Regions from separate parts of the Saccharopolyspora antibiotica genome, predicted to be linked through region 1. Evidence: riboswitches for the same ligand, from Rfam matches in the RefSeq annotation. Region 1 holds a riboswitch; the other holds the start of a gene.
What was found. Region 1 has a riboswitch for glycine ahead of gcvH (glycine cleavage system protein GcvH). Riboswitches for the same ligand answer to the same signal wherever they lie in the genome.
Positions count from the first base shown of each region.

Region 2: another riboswitch for glycine. It lies ahead of gcvP (aminomethyl-transferring glycine dehydrogenase); the one in region 1 lies ahead of gcvH (glycine cleavage system protein GcvH).

Region 1 is NZ_JBJZOI010000010.1:6,457-24,529, reverse strand. Features, by position in the region: gene ACL03H_RS10080 (FAD-linked oxidase C-terminal domain-containing protein) at 1-717, opposite strand, end outside; gene ACL03H_RS10075 (YbaB/EbfC family nucleoid-associated protein) at 970-1,425, shown strand; gene ACL03H_RS10070 (alkaline phosphatase family protein) at 1,453-2,601, opposite strand; gene ACL03H_RS10065 (acyl-CoA dehydrogenase family protein) at 2,619-3,761, opposite strand; gene ACL03H_RS10060 (CaiB/BaiF CoA transferase family protein) at 3,766-4,908, opposite strand; gene ACL03H_RS10055 (MerR family transcriptional regulator) at 5,018-5,737, shown strand; gene ACL03H_RS10050 (AMP-dependent synthetase/ligase) at 6,116-7,810, shown strand; gene ACL03H_RS10045 (SSI family serine proteinase inhibitor) at 8,125-8,523, shown strand; gene ACL03H_RS10040 (YidH family protein) at 8,636-9,034, shown strand; gene ACL03H_RS10035 (DUF202 domain-containing protein) at 9,037-9,366, shown strand; gene ACL03H_RS10030 (organic hydroperoxide resistance protein) at 9,412-9,831, opposite strand; gene ACL03H_RS10025 (MarR family winged helix-turn-helix transcriptional regulator) at 9,833-10,351, opposite strand; gene ACL03H_RS10020 (L-serine ammonia-lyase) at 10,524-11,876, opposite strand; gene gcvH (glycine cleavage system protein GcvH) at 11,897-12,271, opposite strand; glycine riboswitch at 12,413-12,505, opposite strand; gene ald (alanine dehydrogenase) at 12,666-13,781, shown strand; gene ACL03H_RS10005 (hypothetical protein) at 14,118-14,543, shown strand; gene ACL03H_RS10000 (ABC transporter ATP-binding protein) at 14,664-15,656, shown strand; gene ACL03H_RS09995 (ABC transporter permease) at 15,656-16,504, shown strand; gene ACL03H_RS09990 (ABC transporter ATP-binding protein) at 16,626-18,073, shown strand, end outside.
Region 2 is NZ_JBJZOI010000026.1:59,176-70,452, reverse strand. Features, by position in the region: gene ACL03H_RS20655 (beta-N-acetylhexosaminidase) at 1-1,089, opposite strand, end outside; gene ACL03H_RS20650 (AMP-binding protein) at 1,204-3,075, opposite strand; gene ACL03H_RS20645 (cysteine peptidase family C39 domain-containing protein) at 3,477-3,695, shown strand; gene ACL03H_RS20640 (CDP-alcohol phosphatidyltransferase family protein) at 3,838-4,569, shown strand; gene gcvH (glycine cleavage system protein GcvH) at 4,735-5,118, shown strand; gene garA (glycogen accumulation regulator GarA) at 5,234-5,689, shown strand; gene ACL03H_RS20625 (bifunctional nuclease family protein) at 6,245-6,721, shown strand; gene ACL03H_RS20620 (MerR family transcriptional regulator) at 7,001-7,561, shown strand; glycine riboswitch at 7,677-7,779, shown strand; gene gcvP (aminomethyl-transferring glycine dehydrogenase) at 7,945-10,839, shown strand; gene ACL03H_RS20610 (HesB/YadR/YfhF-family protein) at 10,925-11,209, shown strand; gene ACL03H_RS20605 (3-methyladenine DNA glycosylase) at 11,252-11,277, opposite strand, start outside.

The sequences.
Region 1 (18,073 bases):
GGTGGAGCGGAATCCGGCGAGCATGGTCCGCACCGCTTCGGGGGCGCGCAGCAGCCGCACGGTGATCCGGGTGACGACGCCGAGGGTGCCTTCGCTGCCGATGAACGCGCCGAGGAGGTCGTAGCCGGGGGCTTCGCGCGCGGGCCCGCCGAGTTCGACGACTTCGCCGTCGGGGGTCACGAGTTGCAGCGCGAGCACGTGGTGGGTGGTGAAGCCGTACTTGAGGCAGTGCGCGCCGCCGGAGTTCTCGGCGACGTTGCCGCCGACGGAGCACACCTGCTGGCTGGAGGGGTCGGGTGCGAAGTAGTACCCGTGCGGGGCGGCGGCCGCGGTGACGTCGAGGTTGATCACGCCGGGTTCGACGACGGCGCGTTCGTTGGCGATGTCGACTTCCAGGATGCGGCGCATCGCGGAGGTGACGACGAGGACGCCGTCGGCGTGCGGGAGGGCGCCGGCGGACAGGCCGGTTCCGGAGCCGCGGGCGACGAAGGGGACGCGGCGGGCGGCGCAGGCGGCGACGACCTGCCGCACCTGTTCCGCGGTTCGGGGCAGCACGACGATGCCGGGCACGACGCGGTGGCTGGTGAGCCCGTCGCACTCGTAGGTGCGCAGCCGCTGCGGATCGGTGATCACCGATTCGGCGGGCAGCGCGGCGCGCAGGGCGCGTGCGAGTTCGGTGAGGTCGGCTTCGGCGGCCGGGGTGCTGGCCGGGGGCATGGGCACGCCTCCTCAACATCGAGGATTTCACCATTCGGAATTAATGTTCCGAACAACGGGAACTGTAGGCGCGGGGCGACTGGGAGACAAGAGGACGCACCGCTGCTCCGACTCCTCCCATTCTGCTCGCGCGCGGCCTCGTTGGGAGCCGCCGAGCGGGCTCGCGCCCCCGGATCCGCCGAACGGTCCCGGCGTCCGGCGCCAGCTGGTTAGGCTCTTCCGGCACACGTTCGAGATCGGGGGAGACTTCGCATGTCCACTGCTCAGCAGCGCATCCGCGAGATGATGGCCCGCTTCGAGGAGCAGGCATCGGCCGCGGCGCGGCTCAAGGACGAGATGGGGGCGGTCCGCGGTGAGGCGCGCAGCCAGGACGGGGCCGTGTCGGCGACCGTCGCGCCCTCCGGCGCGGTGCTCGACCTGAGGTTGAGCCCGGAGGCGATGCGGCGCTCCCACTCCGAGCTGCAGAACTCGATCATGCAGACGATCCGGCAGGCGACCCAGCAGGCCGCGGAGGCGATGAACGCCACCGTGGAACCGGTGCTCGGCGACCGCGCCGACCAGTTCCGCGCGGCCTACCAGGCCCACGGCGCGACCCCGCCCGCCGAGCCGGGTGCCGAGCAGCGTCCGGCCCCGGCGCCCCCCGCGTCCCGCCGCCCGCGCGGCGACGACCCGGACGACGACCACGCCCCCGATTCCTTCCTGCGCTAGGTTCCGCCTCTCCCCCGCGCGGGCCCGTCAGTTCCGGGCGACGAGCAGGGGGACCAGCTGCTCCGCCTCCGTGAGGGAGCCGTGCTGGCCGCGGAGTGCGGATTCGGCGGGCTCGGCGGTGCCGCGGATGATCGCGGAGTCCCGCATCACGGCGAGGACGTCGCCGATGCGCCGCCGCGCCCGGTCGGTCACCACCGGCCCGAACCAGCCGTCGGCGGCGGCCTGCTCGCCGGTGCGCACCAGCCCGCGCTCGCCGACGGCGGCGCTCCAGGCCGCGAGCACGTCCTCCCGCGCGCCGCGATCGACGTAGACGTGGCGGGCCCGGGCCTCGCCGGCGAGCATCCGCACCCCCTCGGACAGCTCGGGCGTGGTGTCCACGTCGAGCGCCTCGGCGGGGTCGACCCCGACCATGCCGTGATCGGCGGTGACCAGCAGCGCGGCTCCGGCGGGCAGCCGGTTCGCGAGGGTCTCCACGAGCCGGTCGATCTGCGCGAGCTGGATCCGCCAGGACGGCGACCCGGGACCGTGCACGTGGCCGAGCTGGTCGAGGTGCCCGTGGTAGCCGTAGCAGAGCGCGGGGCCTTCGCCGGTGAGCGCGTCGAGGACTTCGGCGCCCAGCTCGCCGAGGGTGCGCACCCCGCGGAACTCCCCGCCGCGCAGCGCGGCGCGGGTCAGTCCGGTGCCGCGGAACTCGGCGGGCACCACGGTCCGCACCCGCACCCCGGCCTCGGCGGCGCGCTCCAGGGCGGTCGGTTCGGGTTGCGCGAGCTCCGGCGGGAACTCGTCGAGCACGTTCCGGTTCCGCCCGGGGGCTTCGCGCACGGCCCAGGCGAGCGGGTGCAGCACGCCCACGGCGGGGTCGGCGAAGGAGTAGCCGACGATGCCGTGCGCCCCGGAGTCGAGTCCGGTTCCCAGCGAGGTGAGGCTGGTGGCGGTGGTGGTGGGAAACCCGGCGCGCAGCGGGGCGCCGGTGGCCAGCGAGGCCAGGAACGGGGCGTCGTCCGCGTGCTCGTGCAGCAGCGACCAGCCGAGCCCGTCGAGGAGCAGCACGGCGACGGCCCGGCACCGCGGGAGGCCGATCCGGTCGATCCCTCCCGCGACGCCGAGCGCGCCGAGCGCCGAGGGCAGCAGGGCCGACAGGGTCCGATCTCCGCCGGGCGTGACCGTCCAGTCCATGCCGCACCTCTTCCTCGTCAGATCCCGAGCGAGCGCCCCACGATCTCCTTCATGATCTCAGTCGTGCCGCCGTAGATGGTCTGCACGCGGGCGTCCAGGTAGGCCTTCGCCACGGGGTACTCCATCATGTACCCGTACCCGCCGTGCAGTTGCAGGCAGCGGTCCACGACCCGCTTGTTGAGCTCGGTGAGCCACCACTTGGCCATCGCGGCGTGCTCGGCGCTCAGCTCCCCGCGCACGTGGTCGGCGACGCAGCGGTCGGCGAACACCCGGCCGATCTGCACCTCGGTCGCCATCTCGGCGAGCTCGAAGCGGGTGTGCTGGAACTTGCCGATGGGGCGGCCGAAGGCGGTGCGGTCCCGGCAGTACTGCTTGGTGATCTCCAGGATCTTCTCGGCTCCGGCGATGGCGCCGGCGGCGATGGACAACCGCTCCTGCGGGAGGTTCTGCATCAGGTAGATGAAGCCCTGGCCCTCCTCGCCGAGCAGGTTGGCGACCGGGACCCGCACGTCGTTGAAGTACAGCTCGGCGGTGTCCTGGGACTTCTGGCCGATCTTCTCCAGGTTGCGGCCGCGCTCGAAGCCGTCCATGCCGCGCTCGACGACCAGCAGGCTGACGCCGTGCGCGCCCGCCTCCGCGTCGGTGCGGGCGGCGACGATCACCAGATCGGCGTTGATGCCGTTGGAGATGAACGTCTTCTGGCCGTTGAGCACGTAGTGGTCGCCGTCGCGGACCGCGGTGGTGCGCATGCCTTGCAGGTCGCTGCCCGCGCCGGGTTCGGTCATGGCGATCGCGGTGATGATCTCCCCGGTGCAGAACCCGGGCAGCCAGCGCTGCTTCTGCTCCTCGGTGGCCAGCCGCGTCAGGTACGGGATGTTGATGTCGTTGTGCACGGGCACGCCGAAGCCGTAGACCCCGGCGCTGACGAGCTCCTCGTCGAACACGACGTTGAACCGGAAGTCGTCGACGCCGCCCCCGCCGTAGGACTCGTCGACGGCCATGCCCAGCAGGCCCTGCGCGCCGGCCGCTCGCCAGGCGTCGCGGCTGACCGCGCCCGCGGCCTCCCACTCCTCCTGGTGCGGGGTGAGTTCCCTGGCGATGAACTCCCGCACGGTCTCGCGGAACGCCTCGTGCTCGTCGTCGAACAGCTCCCTGCGCATGGGGTCACGCTTCCTCTCGGGCCTGGTGGATGGCGCCGGACGCCAGCAGTTCGGTCGCCCCCCGCACGTCCCAGTCCGCCAGCACGGCGGTGCCCGGGGCGGGGATCGGGCGCGGGGGCGCGTTCGGGGTCCGGGAGAACCGGGGGGCGGGCGCGGGCTGCAGCACCCCGCCCGGGCTCGGCAGGGTGCCGCGGGCTCGCACGTGCGGGTGCTCGCTCGCTTCCCGCATGGACAGCACGGGGGCGACGCAGGCGTCGCTGCCGTCGAAGACCTCGGTCCACTCCGCGCGGGTGCGCTGCCGGAAGGTGTCGGCGAGCAGCGCGCGCAGCGCGGGCCAGTTGGCCGGGTCGTCGCGGTCCGGCGCGGTGCCGGCGAGGCCGAGGCGGTCGAGCAGTTCGGCGTAGAACTGCGGTTCCAGCGCACCCACCGCCACGTGCTCGCCGTCCGAGGTCTCGTACACGTCGTAGTAGGGGGCTCCGGTGTCGAGCAGGTTCGTGCCCCGCCGATCGCTCCAGCTCCCGGCCGCGGCGAAGCCGTACAGCATCGAACCCAGGTGCGCCGCACCGTCCACGATGGACGCGTCCACGACCTGCCCGCGCCCGCTGGTGCGGGCCTGGAGCAGCGCGGCCAGCACTCCCACCGCCAGGTACATCGCGCCGCCGCCGAAGTCGCCCACCAGGTTCGCCGGGACCTGCGGGGGCCCGCCGCGGCGGCCGATGGCGTGCAGCATCCCGGTCAGCGCGATGTACCCGATGTCGTGGCCCGCGGTGGCCGCCAGCGGGCCGTCCTGGCCCCACCCGGTCATCCGGCCGAACACCAGCTTCGGGTTGACCTCCCAGCACCGCTCGGGACCGACGCCGAGACGTTCCGCGACGCCGGGACGGAAACCCTCGATGAGCACGTCCGCGCGCTCGACCAGCGCCAGCACCGCCGCCGCGCCGCCCTCGTGCTTGAGGTCCACCGAGATCGCCCGCTTGCCCCGGTCGAGCAGGTCGTGCTCACCCGGTCCGCGGCCGGGCCGGCCGACGCGGATCACGTCCGCGCCCAGGTCCGCCAGCAGCATCCCGCAGAACGGAGCGGGGCCGAGGCCGGCCAGCTCCACCACTCGCACTCCGGCCAGCGGGCCGCCGTTGCCTTCTGCCGTCACGCCTGCACCTCTCCTGCCAGCGGCTCGTCGCCGCGCACGACAACGTGTCGCGACGCAATTAGTGTTACATCGTTGGTGTCACAGCGGTCAAGGAGTATCCTTCCCGACCATGCTCCGCACCGGGGACGAAGAGCTCACCATCGACGAACTGGCCACCCGCGCCGGAGTAACCGTGCGCACCGTGCGGTTCTACGCCTCCCGCGGCCTGCTCCCGCCGCCCCGGCTGCGCGGCAGGCTCGGCCTCTACGGCGGCGATCACCTGGCGCGCCTCGACCTCATCCGCGAGTTGCAGGCGCTGGGATTCACGCTCTCGGCGATCGAACGCCACCTGGAGCGGATCCCGGAGGACGCCACCCCCGAGGACCTGTCGCTGCAGCGAGCGCTGCTCGCGCCGTGGACCAGCGATCAGAGCGAGGACCTCACCCGCCACGAGCTCAGCCAGCGCGCCGGGCGGCAGCTCGACGACGACCTGGTGCACCGGCTCATCTCCCTCGGCATCCTCCAGGAGCTCGACGACGACCTCAGCCGGGTTCGGCTGCCGAACACCGCGATGCTCGGGGTGGGGCTGCAGATTCTCGACCTCGGGCTCCCGCTGGACATGCTGCTGCAGGCCAAGGGCATCGTCGAACAGCACACCACGCAGATCGCCGTCGAGCTGCGCGAGCTGTTCGCGGCCAACGTGCTGCGGCCCTACCTGGAGCGGGGGCGCCCGGAGGACGAGCGCGAACACGTCCGGGTCGCCACCGACCAGCTCCGGCCGCTCACCATCCAGGTCCTCGTCAACGGTTTCCAGAACGCCGTCAACGACGTCATCCGCGACCACGTCTGACTTCTGCGAGGAAGGGAACCTTCCGGTCACCGGTGACGGGGAAGTTCCCCTCCCGCCACCCGCGCTCCCACCGCGAGGAAGGGAACCTTTCTCGCACCGGTGACAGAAAAGCGCCCTTCCTGTCACCTGCCCTCCGGTGCCCGGCCGGGGGCGGGGCGCCCGGCGGTGCGAGCGAGGAATCGCGCCGGGCGAGGAGCGCGGGTGCCCCGGCGGCGCGGCCGGGCCGCCGGATCAACGTCCGCGCGGCCCCGGGCGAGCGGGCTCGCCCGTCCCGGTGGACGGCGCCCGCACGCCCACTGGCCAAAGCGACCTCCCGTGCGGTTTCATCGCCGGAGCGACAGTGACTGGCATCACTGGCCGTGCGAGTGGAGGAACAAAATGAGCACAACCGCGGAGACTGCGGTGCAGGCGCCGCCCGCGACCATTCCGCACTTGTTCACCCGCAACGCCACCGAACACCCCGACCGCCCGGCGCTGACCGCCGACGGCCGCACCTGGACCTGGGGGGAAGCGGCCGAGGCCGTGCACGAGCTCGCCGCCGGGTTCGTCGACCTGGGACTGCGACCCGGCCAGACCGCGGTGCTGATGATGTCCAACAGCGCCGAGCAGTGGCTGGCCGACGTCGCCATCACCCACCTCGGGGCGGTGCCCATCGCGCTGCACCCGGCGCTGAGCTCCGGCGAGGTCCGGGAGGTGACGCGGCACAGCCGCGCGCACATCGCGGTGCTGAGCAACGCCCACCAGGTTCGCCGCTGGTCGGCGGCGCTGCGCGAGCCGGAGGCGCTCAGTCACGTCGTGGTGCTCGACGAGTCCGCGGCCCCCGGGGAGGACGACCGATTCGGCACCTGGGAGGAGCTGAGGGCGCGCGGGCGGGCGCAGCTCGATCGCGATCCGGCGGTGGTGCACCGCCACGCCGAGAACGTCACGCCGGACGCCGCCGCCACCGTGCACTACTCCCCCGACGCGCTCGGCGGCCAGCGCGCGGTGGTGCTCACTCACCGCAACGTGCTCTCGGCCGCTGCCGCGCGGCAGCAGGTGACCGGCGTGCCGCCGCACACGACTTCGCTGTGCTACCTGCCGATGGCGCACATGGCCGAACGCGCCACCAACCTCTACTCCGCGCTCCACGACGTCGCGCACGTGCACTTCTGCGACGGCATCAGCGAGGCGATCCGGTTGCTGCCCCGGGTTCGCCCCCACCTGTTCTTCGGAGTCCCTCGGATGTGGGAGCGGCTGGCCGCGATCGCGCGCACCCTGCCCACCCCGCGCACTCCGGCGGAGAAGCGGGAGGTGCTCGGCGGGCTCGGGCTCGACGGGACCGCGTGGGGCGCGAGCGGAGCGGCGCCGATCCGCCGCGAGGTGCTGGACCTGTTCGCCGGGTTGGGGTTCGAGATCTTCGAGACCTGGGGCTGCGCCGAGTCGAGCGGCTGGGCCACCGCGAACAGCCCGGGGGCGGTCCGCTTCGGAACCGTCGGGAAGGCCCTGCCCGGGATGGAGCTGAGCACCGACGAGGACGGGGAGGTGCTGGTGCGCGGCCCGCAGGTCTGCGCGGGACATCTCCAGGAGGACGGGCTGATCCGGCCGGCCACCGACCGCGACGGCTGGTTGCGCACCGGTGATGTCGGGGCCGCGGCGGGCGGATACCTCACCATCACCGATCGCAAGAGCGAGCTCATCATCAGCTCCGGCGGGGAGAGCGTCGCGCCGAGCGTCGTGGAGAACGCGCTGCGCGCCCACCCCCTGATCGGTCACGCGCTCGCGTTCGGGGAGGGACGTCCGCACGTGGTGGCGTTGCTCGTGCTCGACGAGGACTCCGCGCCGGACTGGGCGCGGGCTCGCGGGATACGCGGCGGGCTCGACGAGCTGGCCCGCCACCCCGAGGTGCTCGCGGAGGTCGAGCGCGCGGTGGCGGCGGCCAACGCGGGGCTCGGCCCGTCCGGGCAGGTGCTCGCCCACCGGCTGCTGGACCGGCCGTGGGGCGCGGAGGGCGGCGAGCTCAGCCCGGCCCTGAAGCTGCGGCGCCGGGTGATCCACGACAAGTACGCCGACCTCCTCGACGCCCTCTACCGCTGACCCCACGCCGCGACTTCCGCGAGGAAGGGAACCTTTCTGCCACCGGTGGCAGAAAGGTTCCCTTCCTGTCACCGTCCGCCTCGTCGTGCGGGTGCGGGTACGGGCCGTCGTGGAGCTGCGGGGACGAGCACTCCGCACACTGTCGAGTGAGCCGCCTCCGCGGTTGCAGCCACTTTTGATCACCCCTCGGTGATCGAGGCGGGTGACACCTCCGCACGATCCGGTGTTCTTCGAGTTCAGGTGCGGAAATCGGCCGCGCGATGCCGATAAATCTGTGCGGAGCAATCCACTCGACCTCTTGGAGGCGCACCGACATGCCTGGCACCCGGTTCATCCGCGGTTTTCTCCTCGCGACGCTGGCCGTCCTCATGCTCACCCCGGCGACGGCGAGCGCGAGTTCGACGACGAGCCACCTCACGCTCACGATCGCGAGCAAGTCCCGCGTCGAAGCGCCGCGCACCGTGTCGCTGCGCTGCGAACCGACCGGCGGCACTCACCCGAAGGCGCAGGCCGCGTGCGCCAGCCTGCTCGCGGCGGCGGGCAACTTCGACTTGGTCGGTCAGGAGCACGCCGGGGCTCCGTGCCCGTTGGTGCTGCGCCCCGTGGTGGCCACCGCGCACGGGACCTGGCAGGGCCGCCCGGTGAAGTTCCAGAAGGAGTTCGGCAACGACTGCGTCGCGGCGACGAACGCGGGTCCGGTCTTCGACTTCTGATCCGCAACAGCCCCGGCTCACGCGCTCCGCGGGGGCCGGCCTGCTGCGCGGAGCAGCCCTGACGAGGCCCTCTGCGGCGGTGGGTTGCTCCGGCCGCACTACCGTGGAGTTCATGGCTCTCGACAACGACGCTCCTCCCGGCCGCCGCTGGCCGCGCCGGATCTACGGAGTCGGTGAGGAACCCGATCCCCGGTTCACGCTCGCCAACGAGCGCACGTTCCTGGCGTGGATCCGCACCGCGTTGGCTCTGATGGCCGCGGGCGTCGGGGTGGAGGCGCTCAACGCCGCCTCGACCACCGGGCCCGATCCGCTGCGCACCTCGTTGGCGGTGCTGCTGGTGCTCGCGGGCGTGGCGTGCAGCGTGGCGGCGTTCGGCAGGTGGATGACGATGGAGCGGGCGCTGCGCAAGAAGGCACCGCTGCCGCCACCCGCGCTGGCGCCCGTGCTCGGCGTCGGGCTGGGCGTGATCGGGGTGAGCGCGATGGTGCTGCTGCTGGTCAGCGGGTTCTGATCGTGGCCGAGCACGAGGGGCCGTGGGATCCGGGCCTGCAGATCGAACGCACGACGCTGGCGTGGCTGCGCACCGGGCTCACCTTCGTGGTGGGCCTGATGGTGCTGCTGCGGCTGCTGGTGCACCGCTCCGCGGTGGCCGCGGCGGTGTGCGCGGCGGTGGCGATCCCGCTGGCCGTGACGATCACGGTGCTGACCTGGCGCAGGCACCGGCAGGCGGAGCGATGCCTGCGGGCGGAGGCCCCGCTGCCGGACGGCGTGCTGCAGGCGGCCTTGACCGGGCTCGCCGTGGTGGCGGGCGGGATCGCGGCGCTGTACGTGCTGCTGACGTGACCGAGCCGGGCCTCGGCGGGCCCGGCTCGGTCGGACGACGGTGGTTCAGGCCACCGCGAGGTCGATCTGCACGTTGCCGCGCACGGCGTTCGAGTAGGGGCAGACGGAGTCGGCCTGCTCGACGAGCTGCTGCGCCTGCTCCCGCTCGACGCCGGGCAGGTGCGCGGTGAGGCTGACGCTGAGCGCGTAGCCGCCGGAGCCGTTGCTGCCGATCCCGACCTGGGCGGTCACCGAGGAGTCGGTGATGTCCGCCTTGGCCTTGCGGGCGACCAGCTGCAGCGCGCCGTGGAAGCACGCCGCGTACCCGGCGGCGAACAGCTGTTCGGGGTTGGTGGAGTCCCCACCGGGCCCGCCCATGTCGCGCGGCACCGCGAGGTCGAGGTCGAGCACCCCGTCGGAGGACCGGGTGCGTCCGCCCCGGCCTTCGCCGGTCGCGGTCGCCTCTGCCGTGTACAGCGCTGCCATCTCAGTCTCCTCGTGTCGTTGTTCCGCGCAGGAGTTCGTCGGCGATGGGTTCGCCCGCGGCGACCGCCGCCTTGGCGCGGCGAGCGGCCTCGTCCACGTTGGTGGTCAGCCGTTCCAGAGCCGCCCGCAGTTCCTCGATCTCGCCGAGCTCCAGGCCGCTGGCGGCGAGCAGGCGGGGCGGGATGCGCTCCGCCTGCTGTCGCAGTTCGCGGCCGGCGCCGGTGAGGCGGATGTCGACGGAGCGCTCGTCGCGGGCGCTCCGCGTCCGTTCCACCAGGCCACCGGCTTCGAGCCGTTTCAGCAGCGGGGACAGGGTCCCGGAATCGAGTCGCAGCCGCGTCCCGAGTTCCTTGACCGCCAGCGAGTCGTGCTCCCAGAGCACCAGCATCACGAGGTACTGCGGGTAGGTCAGGCCCAGCTCGTCGAGGAAGGGCCGGTACAGGTTGGTGAACGAGCGCGACGCGCTGTAGAGCGCGAAGCACACCTGCCGGTCCAGCGACAGCCTCGAGTCCGAACTCATCCGCGCCTCCTGCACGAGATCGACACTAACCCCGGTTTCGATTGCCCGCAACTCAGTTGCGCACAACCATGTGTGAGGAAGGGAGCTTTCCTGTCACCGGTGACAGGAAAGCTCCCTTCCTCGCAGTCCGCGGGGGATGATCTCGGGTGGGTCGCGCGGCCGGAGGCCGGGGTCAGCACTCGATGACGTTGACGGCGAGCCCGCCGCGCGCGGTCTCCTTGTACTTGACCTTCATGTCCCGCCCGGTCTCCCGCATCGTCTTGATCACCTTGTCCAGGGAGACGACGTGGCTGCCGTCGCCGCGCAGCGCCATCCGCGCGGCCGTGACCGCCTTGACCGAGGCCACCGCGTTGCGCTCGATGCACGGGATCTGCACCAGGCCCCCGATGGGGTCGCAGGTGAGGCCGAGGTTGTGCTCCATGGCGATCTCGGCGGCGTTCTCCACCTGCCGCGGAGTCGCCCCGAGCGCCTCGGCGAGCCCGGCGGCGGCCATCGAGCAGGCCGACCCGACCTCGCCCTGGCACCCCACCTCGGCACCGGAGATCGACGCGTTCTCCTTGAACAGCGCACCGACCGCCCCGGCGGCGAGCAGGAACCGCACGACGCCGTCCTCGTCGGCACCGGGCACGAACCGGACGTAGTAGTGCAGCACCGCGGGCACGATCCCCGCCGCTCCGTTGGTGGGCGCCGTGACGACGCGCCCTCCCGCCGCGTTCTCCTCGTTGACCGCGAGCGCGAACAACGTGAGCCACTCCATCGGATCGTCCTGCTCGGTCAGCCCGGCCCGCATCGACGCCGCTCGCCGCGGCACCGCCAGCCCGCCCGGCAGCACGCCGCCGTTGCGGCAACCGTTCTGGACGCACTCCCGCATCACCGACCAGATGTGCAGGAGTTGCGCGCGCACCTGCTCGCGCGAGCGCCAGGACAGCTCGTTGTCGAGCATGAGGTCGCTGATCCGGGCTCCGGTGGCGGCGGCCGCGGCCAGCAGCTCGTCCCCCGTGCGGAACGGGTGCTTCACGGGCGTCTCGTCCGGCTTGATCCGATCGGCACCGCTGGCCTCGTCGTCGACCACGAAACCACCGCCGACGGAGTAGAAGATCGCGCTGCGCAGCTCACCGTCCGCGCCGAACGCCGTGAACCGCATTCCGTTGGGGTGCACCGGCAGGGACTTGCGCCGGTGCATCACCAGGTCGCGGTCCACCGAGAAGCGCAGGCGGTGCGCCCCGGCCAGCAGCAGTCGCCCCTCGGCGCGGACCGCCGCCACCCGGTCCTCGACCGCTGCCGGGTCGACCGTCTCGGGTTCGTGGCCCTCCAGCCCGAGCAGCACCGCCTTCGGGCTGCCGTGTCCGTGCCCGGTCGCGCCGAGCGACCCGAACAACTCGGCCTTCACCCTGGTGACCTGCTCCAGCACGCCGTCGGCGCGCAGTCGCGCGGCGAACGTCCCGGCCGCGCGCATCGGCCCGACGGTGTGGGAGCTCGATGGGCCGATGCCCACCGAGAAGAGGTCGAACACGCTGATCGCCACAGCTCGTCCCCCCGCCCGGCCTACTCGGCACCGGTCAGCCGCGCGTAGTCCTGCGCCGTGAGCACAGCACCGCGCGACTCCGCCCGCACCTCGACCAGCCAGCCACCGCCGAACGGGTCCGCGCCCACCACCGCGGGGTCGTCGGCAGTCGCCTCGTTGACGGCCACGACCTCGCCGGTCACCGGGGCGTAGAGGTCGCTGACCGACTTGGTCGATTCGAGCTCACCGCAGGGCTGGCCGGCTTCGATCCGCTCGCCGACCTCGGGGAGCTGCACGTAGACGATGTCGCCGAGGGCCTCGGCCGCGTACGGGGTGATGCCGATGCGCACCAGGTCGCCGCGGTCCTCGATCCATTCGTGCTCTTCGGTGTAGCCGAGCTGTTCGGGCAGGGGCATGGAGGCTCCTCACCATCGCGGGCACAGGTGTGCCCTGGGGTTCGCGGGCCTCCCCCTCTGTTTCGGAACCTGAGAGCTTCGCCGCTGCGTGGCGGCTTGCACCGTGGGTGCGGCGCCGGAGCGCGCGCTTTCCAGAGTCGCCTCGCCCGGACGGTCATGGGGGCCTGAGAGTGTGCGGGGAGGGCTTGCTCCTTCGGCGCCCTGATCGCTCAGGGGCTCTCCCGCCCGGGTTTCGCGGCGCGTGTTCGGTTGTGTGCGTGCCCGGCAACGATAGACGGGCGCCCCCTCCTGTCAACGCTCTCCGGCGCCGGATCACACGCCGGCCGGGCGCGAGGGGGACGGGGTGGGGCGGATGATGCGGGAAGAGCACGGGCTGAGACAGGAGGCCGCTGGGATGAAGGTCGCGATTCCGCGTGAGGTCAAGAACCACGAGTACCGGGTGGCGTGCACCCCCGCGGGGGTGCACGAGCTGCGCGTCCGCGGCCACGAGGTGTTCGTGGAGACCGGGGCCGGGGAGGGATCGGCGATCCCGGACGAGGAGTACGCCGCGGCGGGCGCGACGCTCGTGCCGACCGCCGGAGACGCGTGGTCCGAGGGCGAGCTGGTGCTCAAGGTGAAGGAACCGGTGCCCTCGGAGTTCCCCCTGCTGCGGGCGGGCCAGGTGCTGTTCACCTACCTGCACCTGGCGGCGTCGGCGGAGCTCACGGCCGAGCTGCTGCGGGCCGAGGTGACCGCGCTCGCCTACGAGACGGTGCAGAGCGCGACGGGCGGCCTGCCGCTGCTGGCACCGATGAGCGAGGTGGCGGGGAGGCTCGCGCCGCAGGTGGGGGCGCAGGCGTTGTTGCGCCCGCAGGGCGGGCGCGGGGTGCTGCCGGGCGGGGTCCCGGGGGTCCCGCCCGCGCGGGTCGTGGTGATCGGCGGCGGGGTCGCGGGGTTGAACGCGGCGAGGGTGGCGCTGGGCATGGGCGCCGAGGTGGAGCTGCTGGACACCAACGTGGACAGGCTCCGGGAGATCGATCGCGACTACCGGGGCTCGATCCGGACGGTCACGTCCAACGGCTACGCGGTGGAGTCGGCGGTGCGCTCGGCGGACCTCGTGATCGGCGCGGTGCTCATCCCGGGCGCTCGGGCGCCGAAGCTGGTGTCGAACGAGCTGGTGGCGAGGCTGAAGCCGGGGTGCGTGCTGGTGGACATCGCGGTCGACCAGGGCGGCTGCTTCGAGGATTCGCGACCGACGACGCACGACGATCCGACGTACCGGGTGCACGACGCGGTGTTCTACTGCGTGGCGAACATGCCGGGTGCCGTGCCGAACACCTCGACCCACGCGCTGACGAACGTGACGTTGCCGTACGCGCTGCGCATCGCCGACGCGGGGTGGCGGGCGGCGTGCCGGGCGGACGCGGCGCTGGCGGCGGGGCTGAGCACGCACGGCGGGTTGTTGCTGAGCGGCGCGGTGGCGCAGGCCCACGGACTGCCCGGCACCGATCCGGCCCGGGTGCTCGCATGATCGGCTTGCGCGACGCGAGCTCACCTGTCCGGGGACCGGTTCGCCGTTTGGTGTGAAGGCGGCCCGCTCGACCAGCCTGGGGGTCACCGGGAGCTGGGCCGCCACTGCCCAGTGTAGGCCACGAAAGCGTGTTTACCGACGTGCGCTGCGTGATCGTCCTGCGGTGCCCGCAGGATGCGCGACGATCACTCGATGCGGTGAGTTCGGTGCAGCCCGCCCGCCGCCCTGCCGATGGGAGTGCGCGAAGGCCGGTGGCGCCCCACCGGCCTCGCGGGGCGGCGGGTCCGCTCTCACCTCCGCGCCTCGCGCGGTGGTGGGACGAGGCGGGGAGACCACGTGGACGAGGCGAGGATGCGGGCCGCGGTGCTGGACCGGCTGGCCCGCCTGGACCGGGTGGCCGACGAGGGCGAGGCCGAGGCGCTGCTGCCGGTGGCCCGGTCCGAGCTGCACCGGCTCCTCGTGGGCCTGCGCGCCCTGCTGGACGCGCACCGCCCGGACGCGGACGGCCGCTGTCCCGCCTGTTCGGGCGCGGTGCGCGGCCGGACCTGGCCCTGCGAGTCGTGGCTGGTGGTGCACCGGATGCTGCTCGGCGATCGCGGCAGCGCCGAACCGGACGCCCGCTCCCGCGGTGCGGCCGTCCCCGGCCCGCAGGCGGGAGCCCGCTCACCCGCCGAGCCCTCGGCCCGGCACCACCGCCGCGATCCCGACGGCGCCCCGGTGAGCGAGTGGCCGATCTCGTGGCCGGGGCACGGCGCCGGATGATTCGCGCACTCCGCCCCATCCGGCCGGACCGGTCAGGCAGGATGGGACAGCCCCGCGTCCGAGTCTGATCGTCCGCGTTCCGCTCGGGGGACGGCGGGGCCGACGACGATGGAGGAGCGCGTGCACGACGGCAGTGGCCGGATCCTGGTGCAGAACCTGAGCAAGAACTTCGGGCCGGTCAGCGCGGTCCGCGATCTCAGCTTCGCCGTGCATCCCGGGGTGGTGACGGGGTTCCTCGGCCCGAACGGTTCCGGCAAGACGACCACGCTGCGCATGGTGCTGGGGCTGGTGAACCCGACCTCGGGCAGCGCCACCGTCAACGGGGTGCCCTTCACGCACCTGCGCAATCCCGCCACCGTGGTGGGCGCGGTGCTGGAGGCGCAGAGCTTCCACCCGTCGCGCAGCGCCCGCAACCACCTGCGCTGCTACGCGGCGGCGATGAACGTGCCCGACCAGCAGGTCGACCAAGCCCTGAACCTCGTCGGCCTCAGCGGCGCCGCGGAGCGCGCGGCGGGCGGGTACTCGCTGGGCATGAGGCAGCGGCTGGCGCTGGCCACGGCGCTGCTCGGCGATCCGCAGGTGCTGATCCTGGACGAGCCCGCCAACGGGCTGGACCCGGAGGGCATCGCGTGGCTGCGGGGCTTCCTGAAGTCCTTCGCCGCCTCCGGCCGCACCGTGCTGGTCTCCAGCCACCTGCTGCGGGAGATGGAGCACACCGTCGATCACGTGGTCATCGTCAGCCGCGGTCAGTGCGTCTACAACGGCGACCTCGATCAGCTGCGGGCGCAGCAGCGCAGCCGCGTGCTGGTGCAGGCGGGCGACCCCGCCGTCCTGGTGCAGGCGCTGCGGGCGGCGGGGCTCGGCGTGGAGCAGGTACCGGACGGGCGGATCGCGGTGCTGGGCTCGGATTCCCGCTCGGTGGCCGAGCTGGCGCTGCAGGCGGGGGTCGCGATCTACGGGATGCAGGAGGAGCAGGTCGATTTGGAACGGCTGTTCTTCCAGCTCACCAGCGGTCAGTACGTCGGCGACCAGTACTCGCCGCCGGGCGGTCCGCCACCCGGCGGTGGCTACGACCCGTACCAGCAGCACAGCGGATTCGGGGGTGGCATCTGATGGACGGCCTGGTCAAGTCCGAGTTCCGGAAGATCTTCACCACCAACCTCTGGTGGGCGCTGCTGATCCCGGTGGCGCTGCTCAGCTTCGGGGCGAGCTGGATGGGCACCGGCTTCGGCTACATGTCCACGATCGAGCAGGAGATCGGTCGGCCGCTGCCGCTGGGCCTGCTGACGATGTCGATGTCGACGAACTTCAGCACGATCTTCGCCGCGCTGGTGGGGGCGCTGGCGTTCTCCGGGGAGCACCGGAACAAGAGCATCACCACCACCTACCTCACGGGGAACCCGCGGGGCGCGGTGCTGGTGGCGAAGCTCATCGCCTACACCAACCTGGGACTGCTCTACGGGTTGGCGAACGTGCTGTCCGCGAGCCTGGGCGCGCTGGCCGGTGCCGGGGTGGACGGCTTCGGCGAGGGCACCGACTGGTTCGTGGTGTGCGCGGCGGGCCTGCTGGCGATGGTGCTGTGGACGTTGCTCGGCGTCGGGTTCGGCGCGGTCGTGGCGAACCCGGTGATCGTGATCATCGTGCTGCTGGTCTACAAGTTCGTGTTCGAGTTCGTCGTGGATCTGTTCCTGATCGGGTCCGACGCGACCGCGGTGAGCGCGTACCTGCCGGGCGCGGCGGGCAGCGGGATCGTCGGGAACCTCGCGGTGCCGATCTTCATCAGCGCGACGGCGGGCGCCGACGAGCAGTACGTGCCGCAGGGGTTGTTCGAGGCGTTGCACTTCCTGTTCGGCGGCTCCTACGCGCACCCGTGGTGGCTGAGCCTGCTGACCTTCGCGGGCTACGTGGCGCTGTTCGTCGTGGGCGGCTGGTACTTCAGCCGGCGTCGCGACATCACCTGAGGGTCCCGCGATTCGGGTGCGGGGAGGTTCCCCTCCTCGCTCCCGTTGCGGGGAGGTTCCCCTCCGCGGGCCGGGGCCCGGTCGGGTGCCGCGGGGTGTCGGTGCGGGGACCTAACCTGGCGTGGTGAGCGACTCCGGCAGCGAACACCCCCGTCCTGGTTGGATCCGTCGGCTCTCCACCGCCTGCTGGCGCCACCCGGTCGCGGTGTCGCTCGCGATGGGCGCATCGGTGGGGGCGATGGGCCTGGAAGCGCTGGTGCCGCTGATCACGAAGGCGGCGGTGGACGACGCGGTCGCGGGCGTCACGGGCCGGCTGTGGTGGCTGGCGGGGGCATTGGCGCTGCTGGGCGTGGTCCGGTTCGGCGCGGCGTTCGTGCGCCGCTACTCGGCGGGCCGGTTGGCGCTGGACGTGCAGCACGACCTGCGGCGCGCGGTGTTCGCCTCGGTGCAGCGGCTGGACGGCGGCAAGCAGGACGCGCTGCGCACGGGCCAGGTGGCGTCCCGGGCGATCACCGACCTGCAGCTGGTGTACGCGCTGCTGGCGATGCTGCCGATGGCGGCGGGCACGGTGGTGCTGCTGGTGTTCGCGCTGGTGGCGATGCTGTGGCTGTCGCCGGTGCTGACGCTGGTGATCCTGGTGGTGGTGCCGCTGATCGCGCTGGTGACGGCGCGCAGCCGGAAGAGGTTGTTCCCGGCGACGTGGTCGGCGCAGCAGCGGGCCGCGGACATCGCCCAGCAGGTCGAGGAGACCGTGGCCGGGGTCCGGGTGGTGAAGGGCTTCGGGCAGGAGGCCCGCGAGGTGTCCCGGCTGGAGTCGAGGGCGCGGCGGTTGTTCGCGGAGCGGTTGCGCACGGCGCGGATGACGTCGTTCCCGCAGGCGAGCCTGTCGGTGCTGCCCGCGGCGGGCCAGGTCGGGGTGCTGGGGCTCGGCGGCTGGATGGCGTTGCAGGGTCAGGTCGGGCTGGGCACGTTCGTGGCGTTCGCGGCGTACATGGCGATGCTGGGCGGCCCGGCGCGGATGATGGCGAGCGTGCTGGTGCAGGGCCAGCTGACCCGCGCGGGCGTGGAGCGGATCGCGGATCTGATCGATTCCCGCCCCGACGTCCGGGACCGGCCGGGGGCGGTGCGGTTGCCCGAGGCTCCGCTGCGGGTGCGGCTGGCGGACGTGGACTTCGGCTACACCCGCGACCGGCGGGTGCTGCGCGAGGTCTCGGTGCAGGTGGAGCCGGGCGAGACGGTGGCGTTGGTGGGGCCGGCGGGCTCGGGCAAGTCCACGGTGTCGCTGCTGCTGCCGCGCTTCTACGACGTGCAGCGGGGCGCGGTGCGGATCGGTGCCGCTGACGGCGGACCGGAGCACGACGTGCGCGACGTGCGGCTGGAGTCGTTGCGCGCCGCGGTGGGGGTGGTGTTCGAGGAGGCGTTCCTGTTCTCGGACACGATTCGCGGCAACATCGCCTACGGGCGGCCGGACGCCTCGGACGCGGAGGTGGAGGCCGCGGCGCGGGCGGCGGAGGCGCACGGGTTCGTCTCGGCGCTGCCGGAGGGCTACGACACGGTGGTCGGCGAGCG
Region 2 (11,277 bases), on a different contig from region 1:
GTGCTTCCGCACGATCGGCAGCGCCCGGTCCATGAACGCGCGGTACTGCTCGTCGGTGGTCGCGTCGGCCTCGTCGCCGCCCAGGTGCAGGTACGGCCCGGGGGTGAGCGCGGCGATCTCGCGGATCACGTCGTCCAGGAACTCGTAGGTGATGTCCTCGTCCACGCACAGCGAGCTGAACCCGACCTCGATGCCGGTGTAGAGCGGCGGGGCGACCCCGTCGCAGTTGAGCTCCGCGTAGGAGGAGAGCGCGGCGTTGGTGTGCCCCGGGGTGTCGATCTCCGGGATGATCGTCACGTGCCGGGAGGCGGCGTGAGCGACGATCTCGGAGTAGTCCTCCTGGGTGTAGAACCCGCCGGGCCCGCCGCCGACGGCGGTGCTGCCGCCGTGCTCGGTCAGCCGCGGCCAGGAGTTGATCTGAATCCGCCAGCCCTGGTCGTCGCTCAGGTGCAGCCGCAGGAAGTTCACCTTGTAGCGGGCGATCTGGTCGACGTAGCGCTTGACCTCCTCCACCCCGAAGAAGTGCCGCGCCACGTCCAGGCCCGCCGCCCGGTGCTCGTAGCGCGGGCGGTCGGTGATCTGGCCGCCGGGCACGGTCCACGGCCCGGGGCCCGCCCGCGGGCTCTCGATCGCCGCGGGCAGCAGCTGGCGCAGCGTCTGCACCCCGTGGAACAGGCCCTCGGACGCGCCCGCGCGCAGAGTGATGGCCTCGGCGGTCACCTCCAGCCGGTACCCGGCCGGGTCCGCGCCCGCGTCGTCCAGCCGCAGCACGACGTCGCCCGCGCCGCCCTCGGAGACGGGGAGCTCGAAGCCGGTGGAGGGGCGCAGGATCCCGGCGAGGTAGCCGGCGACCTCGGTGGCGCCGGGATCGGCGCTGATGGTGCTCCCGGCGGTCAGCTCGAACTCGACGCCGGGCGTCTCCTGGACCGCCTCCGGCGCGGGGACGACCTGGTGCAGCCGGGAGTCGGCGGCGGTGGCGGTGGGGGTGAGCGTGCTCAGCGCGCCCGCGGTGAGTACGCCGGTCAGCAGCGCGGCCGTGGTGGCGCGGACCCGGCGCGCGCGGAACGGCCGCGAGGAGGTGAGGGACATGGGAACTCGCTCCCGGTGGGGGACGTGATCGTAAAAGGTATAGACCAAACATCCCGCGCGGGCAGCGCCCGAACGGACGTATCGGGCGACTGACCGGGTCCCCGGAACCTCCTCTCAGCGCTCCCCGCGCAGCGTCGCGCGCAGGTCCTCCAGCACCGCGGGGTCCTCGATCGTCGAGGGCGCCGCCGCCCGCCCGGTGTCGGCGAGCTCCCGCATCGACTTGCGCAGCACCTTGCCCGAGCGGGTCTTCGGCAGCCCGTCCACCACGTCGACCTGGCGGAACGCCGCGACCGGCCCGATCTGATCGCGCACCGCCCCCACCAACTCCGCGCGCAGCCGGCCCGGGTCCACCTCCAGTCCTGCCTTGAGCACCACGAACCCGCGCGGGACCTGGCCCTTGAGCTCGTCGCGCACGCCGATCACCGCGCACTCCGCCACCGCCGGGTGCGCGGCGAGCACCGCCTCCATCGAGCCCGTCGACAACCGGTGCCCCGCGACGTTGATCACGTCGTCGGTGCGGCCCATCACGAACACGTAGCCGTCCTCGTCGACGTATCCGCTGTCCCCGCTGAGGTAGTGACCGGGGTAGCGGGACAGGTAGGACTCCCGGAAGCGCTCGTCGTCGCCCCACAGCGTCGGCAGCATCCCCGGCGGCAGCGGTTGCCGGAGGCACAGCGCCCCCTCGGTGCCCGGGGGCAGCTCCGCGCCGGACTGATCCAGCACCCGCACGTCGAAGCCCGGCACCGGCACGGTCGCCGAGCCCGGCTTCACCGGCAGCGGCTCCAGTCCGCGCGGGTTCGCGCAGATCGGCCAGCCGGTCTCGGTCTGCCACCAGTGGTCGATCACCGGAACGCCCAGGACGCGCACCGCCCACTGGTAGGTCTCCGGGTCCAGCCGCTCACCGGCGAGGAACAGCGTCCGCAGCGAGGAGACGTCGTAGCGGGCCAGCTGCTCGGCCTCGTGGTCCACCCGCTTGATCGCGCGGAACGCGGTCGGCGCGGTGAACAGCGCCTTGACCCCGTGCTCGGCGATGACCCGCCAGAAAGCGCCCGCGTCCGGGGTGCCCACCGGCTTGCCCTCGTAGACGACGGTGGTGGCCCCGGCCAGCAGCGGGCCGTAGACGATGTAGGAGTGCCCGACGACCCAGCCCACGTCGGAGGCGGTCCAGAACACCTCGCCGGGGCCGATGTCGTAGATCGCGCTCATGGACCAGCGCAGCGCCACCGCGTGCCCGCCGTGATCGCGCACCACGCCCTTCGGGCGCCCGGTGGTGCCGGAGGTGTAGAGCACGTACAGCGGGTCCGTCGCCGCGACCGGCACGCACCCCACCGGCTCGGCGGCGGCCAGCGCCTCCTCCGCGTCCACCTCGCCGGGGCCGAGCTCGGCGCGGGCCTGCTCGCGCTGGAACACCAGCACACCGCCCGCCGGGCGGTGCGCGGCCAGCCGCAGCGCCTCGTCGACGATCGGCTTGTACTCGACCACCCGGTTCGGCTCCAGGCCGCAGGACCCCGCGACCAGCGCGACCGGTTCGGCGTCGTCGATCCGGGCGGCGAGCTCCTTCGGCGCGAACCCCCCGAAGACCACCGAGTGCACCGCGCCGATCCGGGCGCAGGCCAGCATCGCGACCACCGCGTCCGGCACCATCGGCAGGTAGAGGATCACCCGGTCTCCCCGGTGCACGCCGCGCTCCCGCAGGGCGCCCGCGAAGCGGGCCACCCGGTCCAGCAGCGCCCGGTAGGTCCAGTGCTCCACCCGGCCGGTCATCGCCGAGTCCCAGATCAGCGCGTCCTGCTCGCCGCGCCCGTCGCGCACGTGCCGGTCCAGGGCGTTGAAGCAGGTGTTGAGCTCACCGTCCGGGAACCACCGCCCGGACTCGCCGAGCGCCGTGCTCGGGGGCCGGTCCCAGTCGATGGCGGTCGAGGCCTCCAGCCAGAACCCCTCGGGGTCCACCAGGCTGCGGCGGTGCGCGTCGGCGTGAGCACCCATGTTCGTTGACCTCCCGCTGGCCGTGTCCGGGTGCCAGTGTCCTACCCGAAGCGGTGATCCGGCGCCAGCGACCGCGATCGCCGCCGCGCCGGGGGAGCGCGTGGCGCGCGGCGCCGCGAACGTCCACAATGGGCGGTCGCGGGCGGAGCGGGACCAGCCGTCGCGGTGCCGGATTCATCCGGTTCGCGACGAGCGGTCGGGACCGCTTCGGTCGCGCCGAACACCCGCGCTTTGAAGATCATCCATTCGCCGGTGCCGTTCTCCCGCTGAGCGCAACCCGGCGTCGTCCCGCGGAACTCCAGGTTCCCGATCGAACACAATGCGTGGGTGGGAAGGGGGCCGGTTAACGCGGACCGCGACCCGGCCGACAACCGTGATGGAGGTGTCGAGAGTTGATCAGCGTGGACACGACCTACCGGGACGCCATCGCCGGCGGCGATGACGAGGCGTCGGAGCTGCCCACCACCCCGTGCAGCGTGGTGTGGAGCGGTGGTCACCCGTTCGTCCTCGAGGGTGCGGGCGGCCGCGCTCGCTGGGCGGGCGTCGACGACCGCGGGCGGGCCCGCTTCCTCACCGACGCGGAGCTGCGGCGCCGCGGCTGGAGCCGAAACCGCGGCTGACGACTCGCCCTTCCCGTGGCCGCTCCGGCCGTCCGGAGGGGGGTGTGGCACCCTGATCCGAGCGAGCGCCCCCGGGCGCCCGCCGGTCGCAGGCGCAGGTGAGCGCCTCGCGGCGGAACGCACAACCGCGTCAGGGAGGGCTGTGGTGCAGGACGCCGACGGCACCACGGCCGGAACCGATGGCCGAGGTGGAGCGGGCGGTCCAGCGTCCCCTGACCCGGCGGATCGGCGCCGGAACGACCCCGACGTCTCGCCTGCCGACCCCGGCATCGCCCGCATCAAGGAAGTCGCCGCGAGCGTCTGGGACGATCCCTGGCTGACCTGGCCCAACCTGCTCAGCGTGCTCCGGCTCGCGGGCGTTCCGCTGTTCCTCTGGCTGCTGCTCGGGCCGCGCTCGGACCTGCTGGCCCTGCTGGTGCTCGTGGTCAGCGGAGCGACCGACTGGCTGGACGGCAAGCTGGCCCGCTGGCTCGACCAGTACAGCCGCGTCGGCGAGCTGCTGGACCCGGCCGCCGACCGGCTCTACATCGTCGCCACGCTGGTCGCCTTCGTGCTCCGCGACGTGATCCCGTGGTGGGCGGCGGCCGCGCTGATCGGCCGGGACGTGGTGCTCACCCTGTGCCTGCCGGTGCTGCGCTGGCACGGGTTCGAGCCGCCGGAGGTGCACTACCTCGGCAAGGCCGCCACGTTCTGCCTGATGTACGCCTTCCCGCTGCTGCTGCTCGTGCAGGACGACTTCGCCTTCGCGGAGGTGGTCCGCCCGGTGGCCTACGCCTTCATCTGCTGGGGCGGTGCGCTCTACGTCTGGGCCGGGGTGCTCTACCTGGTGCAGGTCGTCGCCGCCGTCTGCTCCGCGCGCACGCGGCAGGCCTGAACTGCGAAGACAGCGCTGGGCGACCGCTCGGGCACCGCGGGTCCGCCTTGCGGTCGCGCGCGTGGCCGACCTAGGCTCGCGTGGCCCGTCGCGATCATCGCGAGCGGGTGCGGAGGCGCCGCGTTCGCCCCGCCAGACGGCTCGACGAGGAAGGCGGGACCACCAGTGGCCCCGGACGGGATCAAGTACACCCAGGAGCACGAGTGGGTGCTGCCCACCGACGCGAACACGGTGCGCATCGGGATCACCGATTACGCCCAGCAGCAGCTCGGCGACGTCGTGTTCGTGCAGCTGCCCGACGAGGGCGAGGCGGTGTCCGCGGGCGGCGGCATCGGTGAGGTGGAGTCGACCAAGAGCGTGTCCGACATCTACGCGCCGGTGGCCGGGAAGGTCGTCGCGCGCAACGAGCGGCTCGACGAGCAGCCCGAGCTGGTCAACTCCGATCCCTTCGGCGACGGCTGGATGATCGAGCTGGAGCTCGCCGAGCCCGCCGAACTCGACGGTCTGCTCAGTGCGGACGACTACCGAGGCCTCGTCGACCAGGCATGATCGTTGATCTCGGGCCGGTGATCGGTCCGAGGTGGGAGTCCCGCGTCTGCGACCTGGGACGGCACGGTACGTTGGAAAGCACTTGCACGACCCATCCGCGCAGAGGAGAGCTCAGGTGAGCCAGAACGACGGGCCCGGCGTGCCGCCGGAGCAGTCACCGGAGACCACCTCGGTCTTCAGGCCGTTCCTCTCGGAGCCGGAGAGCACCGAGAGTGCGACCCCGGAGCCAGCGGCCTCCGGGGTCGATGCGCTGCCCGCCGGGGCTGCCCTGCTGGTGGTCAAGCGCGGCCCGAACGCCGGGTCGCGGTTCCTGCTCGATCGGGAGACCACCAGCGCCGGACGCCACCCGGACAGCGACATCTTCCTCGACGACGTGACGGTGTCCCGTCGGCACGCCGAGTTCCGGCGAGAGGGCAACGACTACGTCGTCGTCGACGTCGGAAGCCTCAACGGCACCTACGTCAACCGGGAACCGGTGGACACCTCGGTGCTCGCCAACGGCGATGAGGTCCAGATCGGGAAGTTCCGGTTGGTGTTCCTGACCGGTCCGATCGACGGCCAGGACCGCTGAGCCGAGCGGTCCCGCGGGACCGAGCGCATCGGGGCGGCGCCTGCGGGTGCCGCCCCGACCGCTCTCGGGGCCGGGCGCGCCGCCGTTCCGACGATCTCCACCGCCGCCCGGCGGCGGGTGGGGAGCGCCCCGGAGCGGTGGAGCGTCCCGGGACCTGAGACGGGTTCTGCCGTGAGCGGTGCGGTGTATCGTGGGATTGACATCGTGAGCTCCGCGAGCGGTCGCATCCCGTCGCGGAGCGCGGGTCCACGAAATCCGCGTGAGCCCCGTCCGCACTCCCAGCGAGGTGCTGCGGCAGCGGTGCGCAACGGCGTCAGCAACCGCCTCGGGCCTGATCGGGGCCGAGGCGGACAACGGAAGCACCGGGTACCGGCCGTCGGCCGGTGCGAGCCGGGAACGAGCCGGAAAAGCCGTCCACCGAGCGGAAAATCCGGGCGGAAGCGGTGACGAGTGGTCGGCATGCCCGCCTCGACGCGAGTAGCGTCGGAGGAGTTCGGTGCACGATCCTCGACCAAGGATGTCACGCTTCGGCGCGCTGGAGGAGGCGATGAGACGATGAGCAGCGAGATGCGCGTCGTCGGCGTGCGAGTGGAACTACCAGCCAACCAGCCGATCCTGCTGCTGCGCGAGACCGAGGGCGAGCGGTACCTGCCGATCTGGATCGGATCGGTGGAGGCGACCGCGATCGCGCTGGAGCAGCAGGGCGTGCGACCGGCGAGACCGCTGACCCACGACTTGCTCAAGGACGTCATCGGCGCCCTCGGGCGAGACCTGGAGCAGGTGCGGATCACCGACCTGCAGGAGGGCACGTTCTTCGCCGAACTGGTCTTCGACGGGGACGTGCGGGTCTCGGCGCGTCCGAGCGACTCGGTCGCGCTGGCGTTGCGGATCGGGGTGCCGATCCACGCCGACGAATCGGTGCTGGACGAGGCGGGACTGATCATCCCGGACGAGCAGGAGGACGAGGTGGAGAAGTTCCGGGAATTCCTGGACTCCGTCTCGCCGGAGGACTTCCGGGGCGCCGACACCTGACGCCCCCGGTCGACGTCGTGAAGGGGCTCCCGGTCGCGGACCGGGAGCCCCTTCGCATCGGCGGGCCGCCCCGTCGAAGCGGGTGGTCCCGCGCGTCGCGTTGACCCGTCCACGGGCCGGGCTTACCTTCGGGGTGCGCGAATCGCCCCGATGTGATTTTCCAGGCCGGGGAAGGTCGCAGCCCCGGTTCCACCGTCGTCGCGCCGCCCGGCCGGTGATCGCGTGTCGAGCCGGGTCCTGGTGGTTCGCCGGCTTCGGGCCGGTCGAGGGGAGGCAGGCGTGGTGGAGCGAGCACCTGGCGAGGACGCTTCCGAGGAGCGCTCGGTCCTGGAGGCGGAGCTGCCGGACGAGCTCGTCGGCTACCGCGGCCCCGCCGCGTGTCAGATCGCCGGCATCACCTACCGGCAGCTCGACTACTGGGCCCGCACCAAGCTCGTCGGTCCCTCGATCCGCGGGGCGGCGGGGTCGGGTTCGCAGCGGCTGTACTCCTTCAAGGACGTCCTGGTGCTCAAGGTGGTCAAGCGGCTGCTGGACACCGGCGTCTCGCTGCACAACATCCGGGTCGCCGTGGAGCACCTGCGGCACCGCGGCGTGCAGGACCTCGCGAAGATCACGCTGTTCAGCGATGGCACCACGGTCTACGAGTGCACCTCCGCGGAGGAGGTCGTGGATCTGCTGCAGGGCGGCCAGGGCGTGTTCGGCATCGCGGTGAGCGGGGCGATGCGCGAGATCACCGGCACCATCCACGAGTTCCCGGCCGAGCGCGCGGACGGGGGCCAGGTCGAGGAGCAGGTGAACGACGAGCTCTCCCGCCGCCGACGGGACCGCCGCACCGGCTGAGCGACCGGCTCGCCACCCTCCGCGGTCCAGCCCCGGCTGCGGTGTTCGGATCAGCGGACGCGACGTAGATCGCATCTTTCGGGCGACACCGCATCGGGTAGGCTCGGTGCATCGCTGACCCCGCGCGGGAGAGATCGCGGGTGACCTCGTCACCTGCGGCGCCGAAGGAGCAAACCCTCCCCGACAACCTCTCAGGCCGGCTGGACCGCACGGGCGAGATACCTCTGGAAAGAGGGACCACCGACAGGTGGCCCCGCCGACGGTGCAAGCCCAGTGCTGGATCGGGTGAAGCTCTCAGGCGTTCGCATTGCGGACAGTGACAGAGGGGGAGAGCAGCATTCGTGCTGTCGCCCTGTGTCCGTCGCGATGAATGAGGTGTGGCGATGACGACCGAAGACCGCATCCCGCTGGCCGCCCTGGAGCACGGGACTCCGTTCGCCGACCGCCACGTCGGACCGCTTCCCGCAGAGCTCGCGCGGATGCTGGACGTGATCGGGGTCGGTTCCCTGGAGGAGTTGGGGCAGGCCGCGGTGCCCGAGGGGATCCGGGAGCGGGACCTGCACCTGGCGCTGCCGGAGCCCGCCACCGAAGCCGAGGCGCTCGCGCAGCTGCGCGACCTGGCCAGGCTGAACACCCCGCGCACCGAGATGATCGGGCTCGGCTATCACCCGACGATCACCCCGCCGGTGATCCGGCGCAACGTGCTGGAGAATCCGGCCTGGTACACGGCGTACACGCCCTACCAGCCGGAGATCTCGCAGGGGCGCCTGGAGGCGCTGCTGAACTTCCAGACGATGGTCGCCGACCTGACCGGCGTGCCGGTGGCGAACTCCTCGATGCTCGACGAGGCCACGGCCGCCGCCGAGGGCATGACCCTGGTGCGCCGGGCGGGCCGGTCGAAGTCACCGCGCTTCGTCGTCGACGACGACGTCATGCCGCAGACCCTGGAGGTGCTGCGCACCCGCGCCGAGCCGCTGGGCATCGAGGTGTTGGTGACCGATCTGTCGGCGGGCCCCGACGCGCTGCCGGAGGACGACTTCTTCGGCGCCCTGCTGGCCTATCCGGGCGCGTCCGGGCGGCTCCGGGACCACGAGGCGATCGTGGAGCGGGTGCACGAGCGCGGCGGGATGGTCGTGGTGAGCGCGGACCTGCTGGCCCTCACGCTGCTGCGGCCGCCGGGGGAGATCGGCGTCGACGTGGTCGTGGGCACCACCCAGCGCTTCGGAGTGCCGATGGGCTTCGGCGGGCCGCACGCGGGGTACATGGCCGTCCGCAAGGGCGTGGAGCGTCAGCTCCCGGGTCGGCTGGTGGGGGTGAGCGTGGACGCCGACGGCAACCAGGCCTACCGGCTCGCGCTGCAGACCCGCGAGCAGCACATCCGCCGGGAGAAGGCGACCAGCAACATCTGCACCGCGCAGGTGCTGCTGGCCGTCGTCGCCGCGATGTACGGCGTCTACCACGGTCCGAGCGGGCTGCGGGCCATCGCCCGGCGGGCGCACCGGATGGCCGCGGTGCTGGCCGAGCGGCTGCGCCGCGCCGGGGTCGAGGTCGAGCACGCGGAGTTCTTCGACACGATCGTGGCCCGGGTGCCGGGCCGGGCGGACGAGGTCCTGGCGGCGGCCCGGGAGAACGGGATCAACCTGCGCCGGATCGACGAGGACCGGGTCGGCGTCAGCTGCGACGAGACCACCACCCGGCAGATCCTGGTGCGGGTGCTGGCCGCGTTCGGCGCGGAGACCACCGTGGCCGAGGTGGACGAGCTGGACGCAGGGACCGCCGATGCGCTGCCGGGGGCGCTGCTGCGCACCTCGGAGTACCTGACCCACCCGGTGTTCCACGCGCACCGCTCGGAGACCTCGCTGCTGCGCTACCTGCGCGGGCTCTCGGACTCCGACCTGGCGCTGGACCGGACCATGATCCCGCTGGGCTCCTGCACGATGAAGCTCAACGCCACCGCCGAGATGGAACCGATCACCTGGCCGGAGTTCGCCGAGCTGCACCCGTTCGCCCCGGCCCAGGACGCCACCGGGCTGCTGGAGGTCGTGCGTGACCTGGAGCGCTGGCTGGCGGAGATCACCGGTTACGACGCGGTGAGCCTGCAGCCGAACGCGGGCAGCCAGGGGGAGTTCGCGGGCCTGCTGGCCATCCGCGCCTATCACCACAGCCGTGGTGATCAGGCTCGTGACGTGTGCCTGATCCCGGCCAGCGCGCACGGCACCAACGCCGCCAGCGCCGTGATGGCCGGTCTGCGCGTCGTGGTGGTGCGGTGCGACGACCACGGCAACATCGAACTCGACCACCTGCGCGAGGTGGTCGACCAGCACCGCGACGACCTCGCGGCGATCATGATCACCTACCCGTCCACGCACGGCGTGTACGAGGACACGGTCGCGCAGGTCTGCGGTCTGGTGCACGACGCGGGTGGGCAGGTCTACGTCGACGGCGCGAACCTCAACGCGCTCATCGGTCTGGCGCGGATGGGCCGGTTCGGATCCGACGTCTCGCACCTGAACCTGCACAAGACCTTCTGCATCCCGCACGGCGGTGGCGGGCCGGGAGTGGGGCCGATCGGGGTGCGCGAGCACCTCGCGCCGTTCCTGCCCAACCATCCGTTGCAGCCGCTGGCCGGGCCGGAGACCGGGGTGGGACCGATCAGCGCGGCCCCGTGGGGCAGCGCCTCGATCCTGCCGATCTCGTGGGCCTACGTCCGGATGATGGGCTCGGACGGGCTGCGGCGGGCGACGCTGACGGCGGTCGCGGCCGCGAACTACGTCGCCCGGCGTCTCGACGAGTACTTCCCGGTGCTCTACACCGGCAGCGGCGGGTTCGTCGCCCACGAGTGCATCCTGGACCTGCGGCCGATCACGAAGGCCTCGGGCGTGACCGTGGACGACGTGGCCAAGCGCCTCGCCGATTACGGACTGCACGCGCCGACGATGTCCTTCCCGGTGGCGGGCACGCTGATGGTGGAGCCCACCGAGAGCGAGAACCTGGCGGAGCTGGACCGCTTCTGCGAGGCGATGATCGCGATCAAGGGCGAGATCGACGCGGTGGTCGCGGGCCGCTGGCCCGCCGAGGACAACCCGCTCAGCCAGGCCCCGCACACGGCGGCCTCGCTGGCCGGCCCCTGGGAGCACCCCTACACCCGGGCTGAAGCCGCCTACCCGCTCGGCTCGGACAAGCCGAAGGTGTGGCCCGCGGTGCGCCGGATCGACGGGGCCCGCGGCGACCGGAACCTGGTGTGCTCCTGCCCGCCGCTGGCCGCCTACGAGAGCTGAGCGCACGCCCGGGGTGAGCGGGAGGTGGGCCGGATGCACTACGGTGGGCGGCTCCATCCGACCGCCCCGCGAGAGGAGTGCAGCAATGCTCACGATCAGCGAGAGCGCAGCCGAGGTCATCAAGGTCGTCCTGGCCGGGGGTGACTCGCCCGAGGGTTCGGGGCTGCGCATCGCCCCCGTCGCAGACGAGTCCGGGGAGGCCGAGCTGCAGGCGTCCATCGCCAGCGAGCCGCAGGGCGAGGACCAGGTGGTCGAGGAGTCCGGGGCCCGGGTCTTCCTGGAGCCCCAGGCCGCATCGCTGCTCGGCGACAAGGTGCTCGACGCCGAGCGCGACGACAACGGCGAGCTGAACCTCGCCGTCCGGGACTGAGCTCGACCGGCCCGCCACCACCAGTGGCGGGCCGGTCGGCGGTCAGGCCGGCAGCGGTTCCGGGTCGA